Linked DNA regions of Arthrobacter globiformis. The protein of the gene in region 2 interacts with the protein of the main gene of each other region in a pairwise test. Links are inferred from orthologs where the notes say so. Each region holds a gene or a part of one and is shown on either strand. Other genes may lie near its edges.

Evidence for each region.
Region 1: the proteins of eno (region 2) and rpe interact in binary tests that used the Escherichia coli proteins (3 or more experiments, as listed by UniProt). The link is inferred for Arthrobacter globiformis from one-to-one orthologs.

What each region holds. Positions count from the first base shown.
Region 1 is NZ_JAUSXI010000001.1:2,236,903-2,243,217, reverse strand. The notes cover bases 1,966-4,847. They hold rpe (ribulose-phosphate 3-epimerase), read right to left. Parts: upstream 3,794-4,847; coding sequence 3,137-3,793; downstream 1,966-3,136. Other genes in these bases: QFZ33_RS10190 (RsmB/NOP family class I SAM-dependent RNA methyltransferase), read right to left, coding at 3,867-4,847; pnuC (nicotinamide riboside transporter PnuC), read right to left, coding at 2,063-2,773; ribD (bifunctional diaminohydroxyphosphoribosylaminopyrimidine deaminase/5-amino-6-(5-phosphoribosylamino)uracil reductase RibD), read right to left, coding at 1,966-2,012. Also shown: ribB (3,4-dihydroxy-2-butanone-4-phosphate synthase), read right to left, coding at 1-226; QFZ33_RS10210 (riboflavin synthase), read right to left, coding at 223-900; more of ribD, read right to left, coding at 900-1,965; more of QFZ33_RS10190, read right to left, coding at 4,848-5,516; fmt (methionyl-tRNA formyltransferase), read right to left, coding at 5,513-6,315. UniProt on the Escherichia coli protein: Catalyzes the reversible epimerization of D-ribulose 5-phosphate to D-xylulose 5-phosphate.
Region 2 is NZ_JAUSXI010000001.1:1,667,524-1,673,746, reverse strand. The notes cover bases 1,559-4,348. They hold eno (phosphopyruvate hydratase), read right to left. Parts: upstream 3,699-4,348; coding sequence 2,418-3,698; downstream 1,559-2,417. Other genes in these bases: QFZ33_RS07700 (FtsB family cell division protein), read right to left, coding at 1,559-2,329. Outside these bases: QFZ33_RS07705 (DUF501 domain-containing protein), read right to left, coding at 776-1,450; more of QFZ33_RS07700, read right to left, coding at 1,526-1,558; QFZ33_RS07685 (adenosine deaminase), read right to left, coding at 4,682-5,827; QFZ33_RS07680 (DedA family protein), read right to left, coding at 5,928-6,223. UniProt on the Escherichia coli protein: Catalyzes the reversible conversion of 2-phosphoglycerate (2-PG) into phosphoenolpyruvate (PEP). It is essential for the degradation of carbohydrates via glycolysis.

The DNA.
Region 1 (6,315 bases), 570 kb from region 2 along the record:
AGATGACGCCGGAGCTGTACCGGATGGTCCAGCCCATGAGCGCCGGGGTGGCGTGCTGGGCGGCGAAGATGATGTCGCCTTCGTTTTCCCGGTCCTCGTTGTCCACCACGAGGACCGGCTGGCCGGCCGCCAGGGCGCGGACGGCGTCCTCGATCGGGTCCAGGGCCAGGGCGCCGGAAGCCACGGCGCCGGTAACCGTCGCGTCGAGCTTTGCCGTGCCGTTCATCGCTGGACCTCGCCTTCCGTAACTGCAGTGCCTTCCATGCCGTACTCCGTGCCTTCCGTGCCTTCCGTGCGGAAAGCAAGCAGCCGCTCGGTGTACTTGGCCAGCACGTCCACCTCAAGGTTCACCCTGCTGCCGGCAGGCTTGGCGCCAAGGCCGGTGTCGGCCAGGGTGGTGGGGATGAGCCCCACCTCGAACCACGGCGCCGTCTCTGCTGCCGGGCTGACCTCGGTGACGGTGAGGGAGACGCCGTCGATGGCGATGGACCCCTTTTCCGCGATGTAGCGGGCAAGCCGCTGGGGCACTCCGAACCGGAGCCGTTCCCAGTTTCCCTGCGGCTCGCGTTCGAGCAGTTCGCCGACGCCGTCCACGTGCCCCTGGACCACGTGGCCGTCAAGGCGCCCACCGGCCGGGACGCAGCGTTCCAGGTTGACGGGGTCGCCCGCCGCAAGCTCGCCGATGGTGCTGCGGATGAGGGTCTCGCCCATGACGTCGACGCTGAAGTCCTTCCCGTCGATGGCCGTGGCGGTGAGGCAGACGCCGTTGACTGCGATGGAGCCGCCCAGCGGCAGCCCGTCAGCGGTTCCGGGGGCGTGCAGGCGCAGCGTTGCGCTCGAGTCCCCGTTCCGGTCCACGGACAGGACCTCTCCCTGTTCGGCGATAATTCCGGTGAACATCAGTAGCCTCCCATGGCTGTGTCCGCTGCTGCGCGGACAGGTAGTGAATCGGTTGACGTTGAGTGTGTTGATGTTGACTGTGTTGATACTGACTGTGCCGCTGCGGCTGCCTCCGGACGCAGGTGCAGGCGAAGGTCCCTGCCCAGGAACTGGACCGCGCCGCCGGACGCGGCATCCCATTCCCAGCGCTGCGCCTCCGCCAGCGTTCCAATGCCGAGGCCGTTAAGTGCCGGCGTACCGGAGCCCAGCAGCGTAGGGGCCAGGTAGACGATGAGTTCATCCACGAGCCCTTCGGCCAGGAAGGCGCTGAGGATCCTCGATCCGCCCTCCACCATGACGTGCCTGATGCCCGCGGCGAACAGCATGGCCAGCGCCTCGCGCGGGTCCCGCGTCGGAAGGTGCAGGACCTTGCCGTCGTCGCCGCGCACGGCGGCGTCTTCCGGCACGTCGCGAAGTCCCATGACGGCGCGCAGCGGCTGCTTTCCGGTGGCGTCGCCGTTGGCGTCGCGGGCGGTCAGGCGGGGGTTGTCCACCAGCACGGTCTGCGTTCCAACCAGGATCGCGTCGATCCTGCTCCGGATGGCGTGGTTGTCCGCCAGCGACTCCGGGCTGGAAATCCACTGGCTGGTGCCGTCCTCGGCCGCGATCCGGCTGTCCATGGTTTGGGCGATGTGCAGGGTAACGAAGGGGCGCTTTGCGTCCACGGCCTGGAACCAGCGCCGGTTCAACTCCAGCGCACGCTCGGCGGCCAGTCCGCTGCGCACGCCGACTCCCGCCGCCCGCAGGGTGGCGGCCCCGCCGGCGGCGGGGTCATGAGGGTCGTCGATGGCGTACACGACGTTCGCTATCCCGGCGTCGATAATGGCCTGGGCACACGGCCCCGTACGGCCCACGTGGTTGCACGGCTCCAGGGTGACCACCATGGTGGACCCGTGAAGGTCGACGCCGGTGCTGATCGCCGTCGCTATCGCGTCGGCTTCGGCGTGCGCGGTGCCGGCACCACGGTGGTATCCCGTGGCCAGCTGGCTTCCGTCAGGTCCGACGACGACGGCGCCCACCAGCGGATTGGCGCCCCGGGGGCCCTGCAGGGCGGCTTCCAGGGCTGTGTCCATGGCGGCTGTTTCAGCGGCGGTGAAGGCCGGTACCGGCTTATGGGCAGCAGTCACTTGGACACCGCCGGGTCCGGGAAGGCGGTCTCAATCTTGACGGCCGAGGGGTCCGTCTTGGCCTGGGCCCGGGACGCCCGCCACCAGACGATGAAGCCGGCCAGGGTAAAGAAGCCGTAGAAAAGGTACATGAAGGCACTGGCGAAGTATCCGGCGCTGAAGAGCAGCGGAACGCCCACCACGTCCACGGCAACCCAGATCAGCCAGAACTCGGTCCAGCCGCGGGCCATGCCGTAGGTGGCCAGGAGCGAGCCCATAAAGGTCCAGGCGTCAGCCCACACCGGCGGGTAGGAGCCCAGGGAGTCGAAGAGCGGGGTGAGGGCAGCAGTGCCGGCCACCAGCGCGAGCCCCAGCGCCACCCGGGTCCTGGCACTTGCCCAGGCGGGCGCAATCGCCGTCGAGGATCCTGCCGCCCGGCGGCTCTGCTGCCAGCGCTGCCAGCCGTAGACGGCCACGATGATGAACATGGCCTGCCGCCCGGCCTGACCCCAGAGCGTGGCCGGCGTGGCGGAGCCGAAGACGTTGCCCAGAAAGACCGTCAGCAGAAGAAGGTTGCCGGCGATGCCCACCGGCCAGGCCCAGACCTTGCGCCGCATGCCGCCGAGGGCACTGGCCAGGCCAAAGATGTTTCCCAGCACTTCGCGGAGAATGAGCACTGATCCGCCCACGGGGATCTGTGCCTCGAAGAGCCAACGCAGGATGTCCATGCGTGCGTGTCGTTCCTTCCCTCAAGAGCCGAGAATGCTCCGGGGGTATACGACAGCGAAACGCAGCGGCGTTGTGGAACGCCACAAGTACAGCTGTACGTGCTTCTCTCATCCAGACTTTAACTGTCGGTACCGGAATTTCACCGGTTCAACCGTCTGCCGGGCTTCCGTAAGGAAACACCGGCTCGCGGGTCGCGGACTGTCACCGCCGGTTCGGACTTACACCGACCCCGGAGCACGTATTGTGTGTTGCTATTCTGACACAACTTGGCGGGTGCCCAGGCTATTCCCGCTGCAAACCGTCACGATGGCCGTCATGGAGGCCGGTTGCCGCCTCCATGACGGGCCCTTGGGGACCAAATGCTAGAGGCTGCCCGCCTTGCGCAGCCGGTCGATGGCGCCGGATGGATCCGCGGCGCCATACACTGCGGACCCGGCGACGAAGACGTTCGCTCCGGCTTCCGCGGCCCGGACAATGGTTTCCTCGGTAATTCCGCCGTCAACCTGGATGGCAACGTTCACGCCGGATCCCTCGATGGCGGCGCGGGCACGGCGGATCTTGGGCAGCGTGAGGTCGAGGAACGCCTGGCCGCCAAAGCCGGGCTCCACGGTCATGATCAGCAGCATGTCCAGCTCCGAAAGCATGTCCAGGTAGGGCTCCAGCGCAGTGGCGGGACGCAGCGCCATCCCGGCCTTCGAACCCCGCGCGCGCAACTCGCGGGCCAACTTCACCGGCGCGATGGACGCTTCGGCGTGGAACGTCACGGAAGCAACGCCGGCGTCCGCGTAACCGGGCGCCCAGCGGTCGGCGTCCGAAATCATGAGGTGCGCGTCCAGCGGAACCGGGCTGACCGCCTGGATCCGCTGGACCACGGGGAGTCCCAGGGTGAGGTTGGGGACAAAGTGGTTGTCCATTACATCCACATGCACGGAATCAGCGTTGCTGATTTTCTGCAGCTCGGCTTCGAGGTTCACGAAGTCGGCGGAGAGGATGCTGGGGTTGATGCAGCACTGCGTCATGCTGGGTCCTTTCGCGGGACGGTGGTCCGGGGTTTGGGATCAGTCGGTGGGAAGTCAGCGCCTGCGGCGGAACTCAGCGCTTGCGGCGGATGAGAGCGAGGAACATCGCGTCCGTGCTGTGGACGTGCGGCCACAGCTGGGCGGTCTTCTCATGCCCCGCGCCCAGGCCGCCGCGCAGGCTGACGGCATCCAGCACGCTGCCGGCGTCCAAGAGTTCCAGGTCCTCGCGTTTCCGCAGGGCGTCGCTGACCACCGCGGTGGTTTCGGCCGGGTGCGGCGAGCAGGTCACGTAGGCCACCACGCCGCCGGGCCGTACGGCCGCCAGCGCTGAGTTCAGCAGTTCGCGCTGCAGCGGCCCCAGATCGGCCAGGTCCTTCGGCGTGCGGCGCCAGCGGGATTCGGGCCGGCGGCGCAAGGCTCCAAGTCCGCTGCAGGGCACGTCCACCAGCACACGGTCAAAGGCGGCAGGCTGTTCCGACCCGACCTCGCGGCCGTCGCCGGTCCTGACCGTCCAGACGTCCGGCGGAACAGCGGACAGCGCCTGTCTGACCAGTTTGGCCCGGTGCGGGGCGGGCTCGTTGGCCACAAGCGTAGCTCCGCGTTCGTTCGCCAGCGCGCCCAGCAGGGCTGCCTTGCCGCCCGGTCCGGCGCAAAGATCGAGCCAGGCCTCCCCTGCGGCACTTTCCCCTTCTACCGCGTTTCCGCCGTGCGCTGCACCTTCGCCAGCCCCTGTCTCGAGGCTGGCAGCCGCCAGGGCCCTGGCCACCAGCTGGGAGCCGACGTCCTGCACGCGTGTGGTGCCTGACCGGACGGATTCCAGCCGGCCGAGGTCACCGCCGCTGGAAAGGGCGGATCCTTCCACCAGTTCGCCGGGGACGGCACCGTTTTCCAGGGCCTCGTCCAGGCTTCCCAGCCCGGGAAGCGCCACCAGGTTGACCACGGGGGCCGCGTTGTCGGCTTCCAGGAGGTCATTGATCTCGCCGACCGGGCGGCCGTGGGCCACCAGCGACTGCCGCAGGGCGCGGACAATCCACTCGGGGTGGGCGTACCGGACGGAGGCAACCTTGGTCTCGTCCTGCTCGCCGGCAACCAGCTCGTCCAGCCACTCGTCCAGGCTGCGGGCCGCTACCTTCCGGAGCACGGCATTGATCAGGGCGGAGGGACCGGCGCCGATGACCGCACGGGCCAGGCCGACGGTCTGGTCCAGGGCCGCGTGGGCGGGTACGCGCATTGCCACCAGCTGGTGGACCCCGATGCGCAAGGCATCCAGGACAGCCGGATCCAGCTTGTCCAGGGCCCTGTCCACGCAGCGGCCGAGGATGGCGTCGTACGTGCCCTGGTTACGGAGCGCACCGTAGCTCAGTTCCGTGGCGAATCCGGCGTCGCGGCGGTCCAGGCCGTGCTGCCGGATGCGCCCCGGCAGCACGAGGTTGGCATAGGCGTCCTCGGCCGCGACCGCACGCAGCACTTCAAAGGCCACCAGCCTGGCGGGGTCCGCCCTGCGGGTGCGCTGCGACGGGGCGCTCTCGGTGAAGCTGCGCTGCGGGCCTCGGTTTCGCTCCCTGCCCTGCGCATCGCGCCGACTGGCTCCTCCGCCGCCCCGGCGCTGGTCAGAGCCGCCAGACCCTGAGCCGCCTGTACCTGAACCACCGGCGCCCGAACCGCGCTGGCCGCCGCGGCTGGAACGTCCCTGCCCGGATCCGCTTCTGCCGGAGTCACTCATTGAAATACCACGCTTTCGAGGGAGGCCTGGCCGCGCGCCCAGTCGGCTGCGGCCATCATTTTCTTGCCAGCAGGCTGCACCTTGGTGAGTTCGACAGCATGCGAACCCGTGCCCACCAACACGCTCTTGCCGGCCAAAGACAGTTGTCCCGGCTGAACATCCGTGACGTCGGGACGCAGCCGTACCGGCTCAAGCTTCAGCCGCTGGCCATCAAGGGTGGTCCAGGCTCCCGGTTCGGGCGTCACGCCGCGCGCGCGGCGGCCCACGGACAGGGCCGGCTCCGACCACTCAATGCGGCCGTCATCGAGAGTGAGCTTGGGCGCGAGCGTTACTTCGCCCTGCTGGGGACGGGGCGACGCCGCACCGGACCCGACAGCGGACAGGGTCTGGGCGAGCAGGACGGCGCCACTGTGGGACAGCCGTTCAAGCAACGCCCCGGAGGTGTCCTCCGGGCCGACCGCTTCGGTCAGCGTGCCAATGACAGGGCCCGTGTCGAGCCCCTCCTCGAGCTGGAAAGTCACGGCGCCCGTGATGTCATCGCCCGCGATGACGGCCCGCTGCACGGGAGCCGCACCGCGCCAGGCCGGCAGCAGTGAGAAGTGCAGGTTGATCCAGCCGTGCTGCGGAATGTCCAGGGCCGCCCGGGGCACAAGCCCGCCGTAGGCGACGATCGCCGCTACGTCGGGACGGGCTTCGGCGATCCGTTCGGTGACGGCAGCGTCCACCCGGGACGCGTGGATGACGTCGATGCCGAGCTCGGCGGCCCGGGCAGCAACGGGCGACGGCGTGAGTACACGCT
Region 2 (6,223 bases):
GCTGCGCCCGCGTCATCTGCAGCAGATCGGTGGCCGCGGCCTGGACAGCGGAGATGGACAGTTCTGCGCCGTGGATGGCCCCCGGCAGGTATTCGGGCAGCCTGAGGGCGTGCGCAGTGATGGTGGTGATAGAGCCGGCAACCCCGACGACGGCGGTGCTGCGTTCGAGCGGAACGTCCAGTCGCGCTTCGGCGATGGCGGCGTCGACGTCGGCCTCCGCGGCGGCGATCTGCTCCGTCGTGGGCGGGGTCCGATGTGAGGTGGCGTTCGGTGAGCCTGACGCAGCCGATGTCCACGGACCTTGCGGCGATCACGCCGCTGGCGTCGCCGAGCACGAACTCCGTGCTGCCGCCGCCCAGGTCCACCACCAGCACCTTGTCCTCTGCCGAAATGGGGAGCACGCTGCTGGCGCCGGCGAAGGAAAGCGCGGCTTCCTCGTGGCCGGTGATCACCTCGGGCTCCACCCCAATGAGGTTCTGGATGCCGTCCACGAACGCCTGGCGGTTCCGGGCGTCTCGGCTGGCCGAGGTGGCCACGAACCGGACTTTCTGGGCCTGGTACTCGCGGATGAGCGCCGCGTAGTCGGCCGTGGCTGCGAAGGTTCGTTCCAGCGCTTCGGGCGCCAGCTCCCCGGTGGCGTCCACGCCCTGGCCGAGCCGCACCACCCGCATTTCACGCACGACGTCGGTGAGCTTCGTGGTGCCGTTGCTGCGGTCGATGTCGGCGATGAGCAGGCGGATGGAGTTGGTTCCGCAGTCGATGGCGGCCACCCGGGTCATGCGCCTGCCTCCGCTGCGTCCGTCTTGGATTTGCGGACGGGCGCCGGCCGGCCGACGATATCCGGCAGTCCCTGCGGCCCGTGGCGGCTGAGGTCCCTGGACGGCGCCTCGCCGGCCGTGTCCCATGCACCCTCGCAGTGGCAGCGGTCGGCGGTCCACCATTCGCTGATGGCTGCGATGGCTTCGTCGCCCAGCGGATTCACGCCCGCACCGGCGGCCAGCGAGTGTCCCACCAGGACGTGCAGGCACTTGACTCGGGTGGGCATGCCGCCCGCCGAGACGCCGTCGATCTCCGGGACGTCGCCGATCCCCGACCGTGCCCCGATGGCGGCACGGGCAGCCAGGTATGCCTCATGCGCCGCTTGGTAGGAGGCTGCCAGGGACTCGTCGGCGGCAAGCCGGTCATTCATGTCGTTCATGAGGCCGCCGGCCTCAAGCCGGGAGACCGCTGACGTGATGACGGGGTGCGTCAGGTAGAACGTGGTGGGGAAGGGAGTTCCGTTGCTGAGGCGCGGGGATGTCGCGGCCACAAGCGGGTTCCCGCAGACGCAGCGCGCCGGGATTTCCACAACGTCGCGCACCGGCCTCCCAAGCTGGCGGCTGAGCACGTCGAGGTCCTGTGCTGATGGCTGCCTGGCGTCACCGGGGGCGGTTGCCGTGTTGTCGTCCACTGGCGTGGCCGTCCTTCCTGCCCGGATCTGGCTGCCCCGAAATTCCGGTAGGCAGTCCCGCGGCGGGCGCCGCTCCTAGTCTGTTGCCGAGCGCCTGATGGACTCCCAGAGGGAATCCACCCAGGGCACGTCGGCGGGGTCTTGTGTTTCTGCAGCACTGGGCTGGCTGCCTGATGCGCCGGCCGGCAGGTCGCTGCCGAAAACCCAGTAGCCGGTCTCACCCGGCATAACCATGTTAATGCGATCGCGTGCCTGCTGCTTGACATAGTTGGGGTCCTGCCAGCGCGAGACCTGCCGTTTGAGGTTGTCCTGGTCCGCCTTGCTGTCCGAGATGTCCGACTCCAGGGCCGCGATTTCTGCCCGCTTGTCGATGAAGATCTTCACGGTGGGGGCCAGCATGATGGTGATGGCAACCATCACCACGGCCAGCGCCAGCATGCGGCCGGAGAACGCCTTGGCAGGAACAGGGTCGAGGTTGTCTTCCCCGGCGGTGACGGCGGATGATCCGGACTTTCCGCGGCTGCTGCCTGTCTTTCCGGCGCTAGCCTGGGTGCCCGCGCCAGCTTTTGGGGCAGCGCCAGCCTCTGAACCGGTGCCCCTCGTACCTGAGCCCTTCGCACCGGCGCCTGTGGTACTCGCGCCCGTGGCGCCCCTGGAACCCGTGCCAGTCTTCGCAGCAACGCCAGATTGGATACCAGCGCCGTTGGCCCTGCCCGCTGCCTTGGTCTCGTGTGCCGTTCCCGTTCCGGCTTCGTGGGTGGCTTGCGCCGAGCGGGGGCCGCGGAAGTCCGCCTGGATAACGTCTCCCCCGGCAGAGCCGGCGGAGGGCTGCTGTGCTGGTGGGGTCACCCTGGGAACTTTGGGACGGCGGGTAGCCATGACACTCCTGTAACGTGTGGGCGCCTAAAACAAAACCGGTGGCTATGGTCTTTCCACCATAGCCACCGGTCAGCTGTTTCTTTGGCTACTAGGCCTTGAAACGCGGGAACGCGCTGCGGCCTGCGTAGCGTGCGGCGTCGTCGAGTTCCTCTTCGATGCGCAGCAGCTGGTTGTACTTGGCAACGCGCTCGGAGCGGGCCGGGGCACCGGTCTTGATCTGGCCGGCGTTGGTGGCAACGGCGATGTCGGCGATCGTGGTGTCCTCGGTTTCGCCGGAGCGGTGCGAGGTGATGGTGGTGTAACCGGAGCGCTGGGCCAGGGAAACGGCGTCCAGGGTTTCGGTCAATGAGCCGATCTGGTTGACCTTGACCAGCAGGGAGTTGGCCGTGGCGGCGTCGATGCCCTGCTGCAGGCGCTCGGGGTTGGTGACGAACAGGTCGTCGCCCACCAGCTGGACCTTGTCACCGATGGTGTCGGTGAGGATCTTCCAGCCTTCCCAGTCGTTCTCGTCCAGCGGGTCCTCGATGGAAACCAGCGGGTAATCGGCAACGAGTTCGGCGTAGTAGGCACTCATCTCGGCGGCGCTCAGGGCCTTGCCTTCGAACTGGTAGGCACCGTCCTTGAAGAACTCGGAGGAGGCGACGTCCAGGGCCAGGGCGATGTCGGTGCCCGGGGTGTAGCCGGCGTTCTTGATGGCTTCCTGGATCAGGTCAAGGGCAGCGCGGTTGGACGGCAGGTTCGGGGCGAAGCCGCCCTCGTCGCCAAGGCCGGTGGAGAGACCCTTCTGCTGCAGCACGGACTTGAGGTTGTGGTAAACCTCGACGCCCCAGCGCAGGCCCTCGGAGAAGGTCTCGGCGCCGATGGGGGCGATCATGAATTCCTGGATGTCGACGTCGGAATCCGCGTGCGAGCCGCCGTTGAGGATGTTCATCAGCGGAACGGGCAGGACGTGGGCGTTCGGGCCGCCCAGGTACTTGTACAGCGGCAGGTCGGCGGAAGCTGCCGCGGCGTTGGCAACGGCCAGGGAGACACCGAGGATGGCGTTGGCGCCCAGCTTGGCCTTGTTGGCGGTGCCGTCCAGGTCGATCATGGCCTGGTCGATGCTGCGCTGGTCGGTGGCGTCAAAGCCGGTCAGGGCCGGGGCGATCTGGTCGATGACGGCGTCAACGGCCTTCTGGACACCCTTGCCGAGGTAGCGGCCCTTGTCGCCGTCGCGCAGTTCAACGGCTTCATGCTCGCCGGTGGACGCACCGGACGGAACGGCAGCGCGGCCGATCTGGCCGTCGGAGAGGAGAACTTCAACTTCGACGGTGGGGTTGCCACGGGAATCGAGGATCTCGCGGGCGTGGATGGCATCGATAAGCGCCATGGATGTGCTCCTTGTGGGCGATTTACTGGGGACTTTAGGGGAAAAAATCTCGACGTCCTCGTCAGTGACTAGCGTAGTCGAGAGTGGTGCACGTTACGGAAACCTATCCAGAACCCGGACGTCATGATCCGGGCGCGGAAGTCTCCGGATGGCGGTTCTGGTATCGCCGCACGGCCCCGCGGAGGGCGCGTTCGGCGTCGAACCCCCTGTTCCGGGCCGAATGGACGACGGCGAGCAGCAGCTCGCCGAGTTCGGCTTCGGTTTTTATCGTTTCGGCCAGAGCGGTTTCGACAAGCTCAACCAACGGGGTTCGTTCAACCAACGGGGTTCGTTCAACCAACGGGGTTCGTTCAACCAACGGGGTTCGTTCAACCAACGGGGTTCGTTCAACCAACGGGGTTCGTTCAACCAACGGGGTTCGTTCAACCAACGGGGTTCGTTCAACCAACGGGGTTCGTTCAACCAACGGGGTTCGTTCTACCACCGGGGCTTGCAGCCCGGCCCGCTCGGCCCGGTCAAGGGTTTTCTGGGCCCGGGCCAACGCGGGCAGAGCCACCGGGATGCCTTCGAACGGCGTGCTGCGCTGCGGGCTTTCGGCCTTTTTCACGGCGTCCCACTTGAGCACGATCTCCGCCACCGTGGCGGGAAAGGAGTCCTGGAGGGTTCCGTCCGGACGAAACACGTGGGGATTGCGGCGGATCATCTTATGGGTGAGGCCGCGGGCGACGTCACCGAAGCCGAACACGCCTCGCTCCTCGGCGAGCCGGGCGTGCAGCACCACCTGGAGCAGCACATCGCCCAGCTCGCCTTTCAGTTCAGCTTCATCCGCACCCGTCTCGATGGTCTCGGCCACTTCATAGGCCTCCTCCAGCAGATACTCCACGAGCGACTCGTGAGTCAGTGCACCCATCCAGGGGCAGTGCTCGCGGAGGGCGGCGATCACCCTCAGCAGCTCCGCCGTTTCACTGGCGGGTTCAGGAATTTCAGCCAAGGTCGCCGTACGCGTCGTTGATGTACTCCACGAGGGCTTCCTTTTCCTCCAAGGGAAGGAAGGATGCTTCGGCTGCGTTGAGCGTGAGTTCCAGCAGGTCGTCGAGGTCGTAGTCGAAGGTCTCCACTAGGAGCTCGAACTCGTCGGTGAGTGTCACGCCGCTCATGAGGCGGTTGTCCGTGTTGATGGTTACGTTGAAGCCCAGCTGGTAAAGCATGTCCAGCGGGTGGCTTTCGATGCCCTCACCGAAGCCGGCAATGGCACCGGTCTGCAGGTTGGAGGACGGGCAGATTTCCAGGGCGATGCCGCGGTCGCGGATCCAGCTGGACAGGTTGCCGAGGGTGACCACGCCGATGTTGTCGCTGTCCTCGTCGTCGGCGTCGTCCTCGTCGAACTCCACCATGATGTCCTCGGCGATGCGCACACCGTGGCCCAGGCGCAGCGCGCGGCCGTCAACCAGGGCGGACTGGATGCTGTCCAGTCCGGCGGCTTCGCCGGCGTGCACCGTGGCCGGGAAGTTGTGTTCGGCCAGGTAGGTGAAGGCGTCCCGGAAACGCGACGGCAGGAAGCCGTCTTCGGCTCCGGCAATGTCGAACCCTACAGCGCCCTTGTCGCGGTGCCGAACGGCGAGCTCGGCGATTTCCTGGCCGCGGTCGGCGTGCCGCATGGCCGTGATCAGCTGGCCCACCTGGATCTCGCGGCCGGTCTCGGCCACGGCCTCCACGCCGGCGTCGAGGCCCTCCTGGACGGCTTCGACAACCTCGTCCAGCGTCAGTCCGTTCTGGAGGTGCTGCTCCGGCGCCCAGCGCACTTCGCCGTACACCACGCCGTCGTCCGCCAGATCCTCCACGAACTCCTTGGCGACACGGACCAGGCCTTCCTTGGTCTGCATGACGGCGACCGTGTGGTCGAACGTCTCAAGGTAGCGGACCAGCGAGCCGGAGTCGGCGGATTCGCGGAACCATTCGCCCAGCGCGGTCGGGTCTGTCGACGGGAGGGCGTGCCCCACGGCCTCCGCCAGCTCGATGATGGTGGCAGGGCGCAGGCCGCCGTCCAGGTGGTCGTGAAGGGATACCTTGGGCAGGCTCTTCAGGTCGAAGTCAAGGGCAGGGGCGGCGTCAACGATTGGCTCAGTCACGTACCAACTCTAGGGTTGCACCGGCGGCAATGCCAACGGGCGCGCTGCATGGCGACGGGCGGCCCGGATGGCCGCTCAGCCGTGCTGCCAAGCACCGGCCCTAAGCCACGCGGCTGCTCTGTTCCGTGACGTTGCCCTGATCCGCCGCCGGGCTCTCTTCCGGAACCGCGGCATCATTGCGGCCGAGTCGCTTGTGCCACCAGCGCAGGGCGTGGTCGATGACGATGCCCAGCAGGATGGCAAACACGACGGCGATGCCGGCGCCCAGCAGCGGGTTGCTGTGGAGCCACGGAAAAGAGCTGGCGACGAGGCCGATCCCGATCGAATAACCCACCCACGTGAAGCAGGCCAAGGCGTCCAGCAGGAAGAACCGGCGGTGCGGGTATCCGGTGGTGC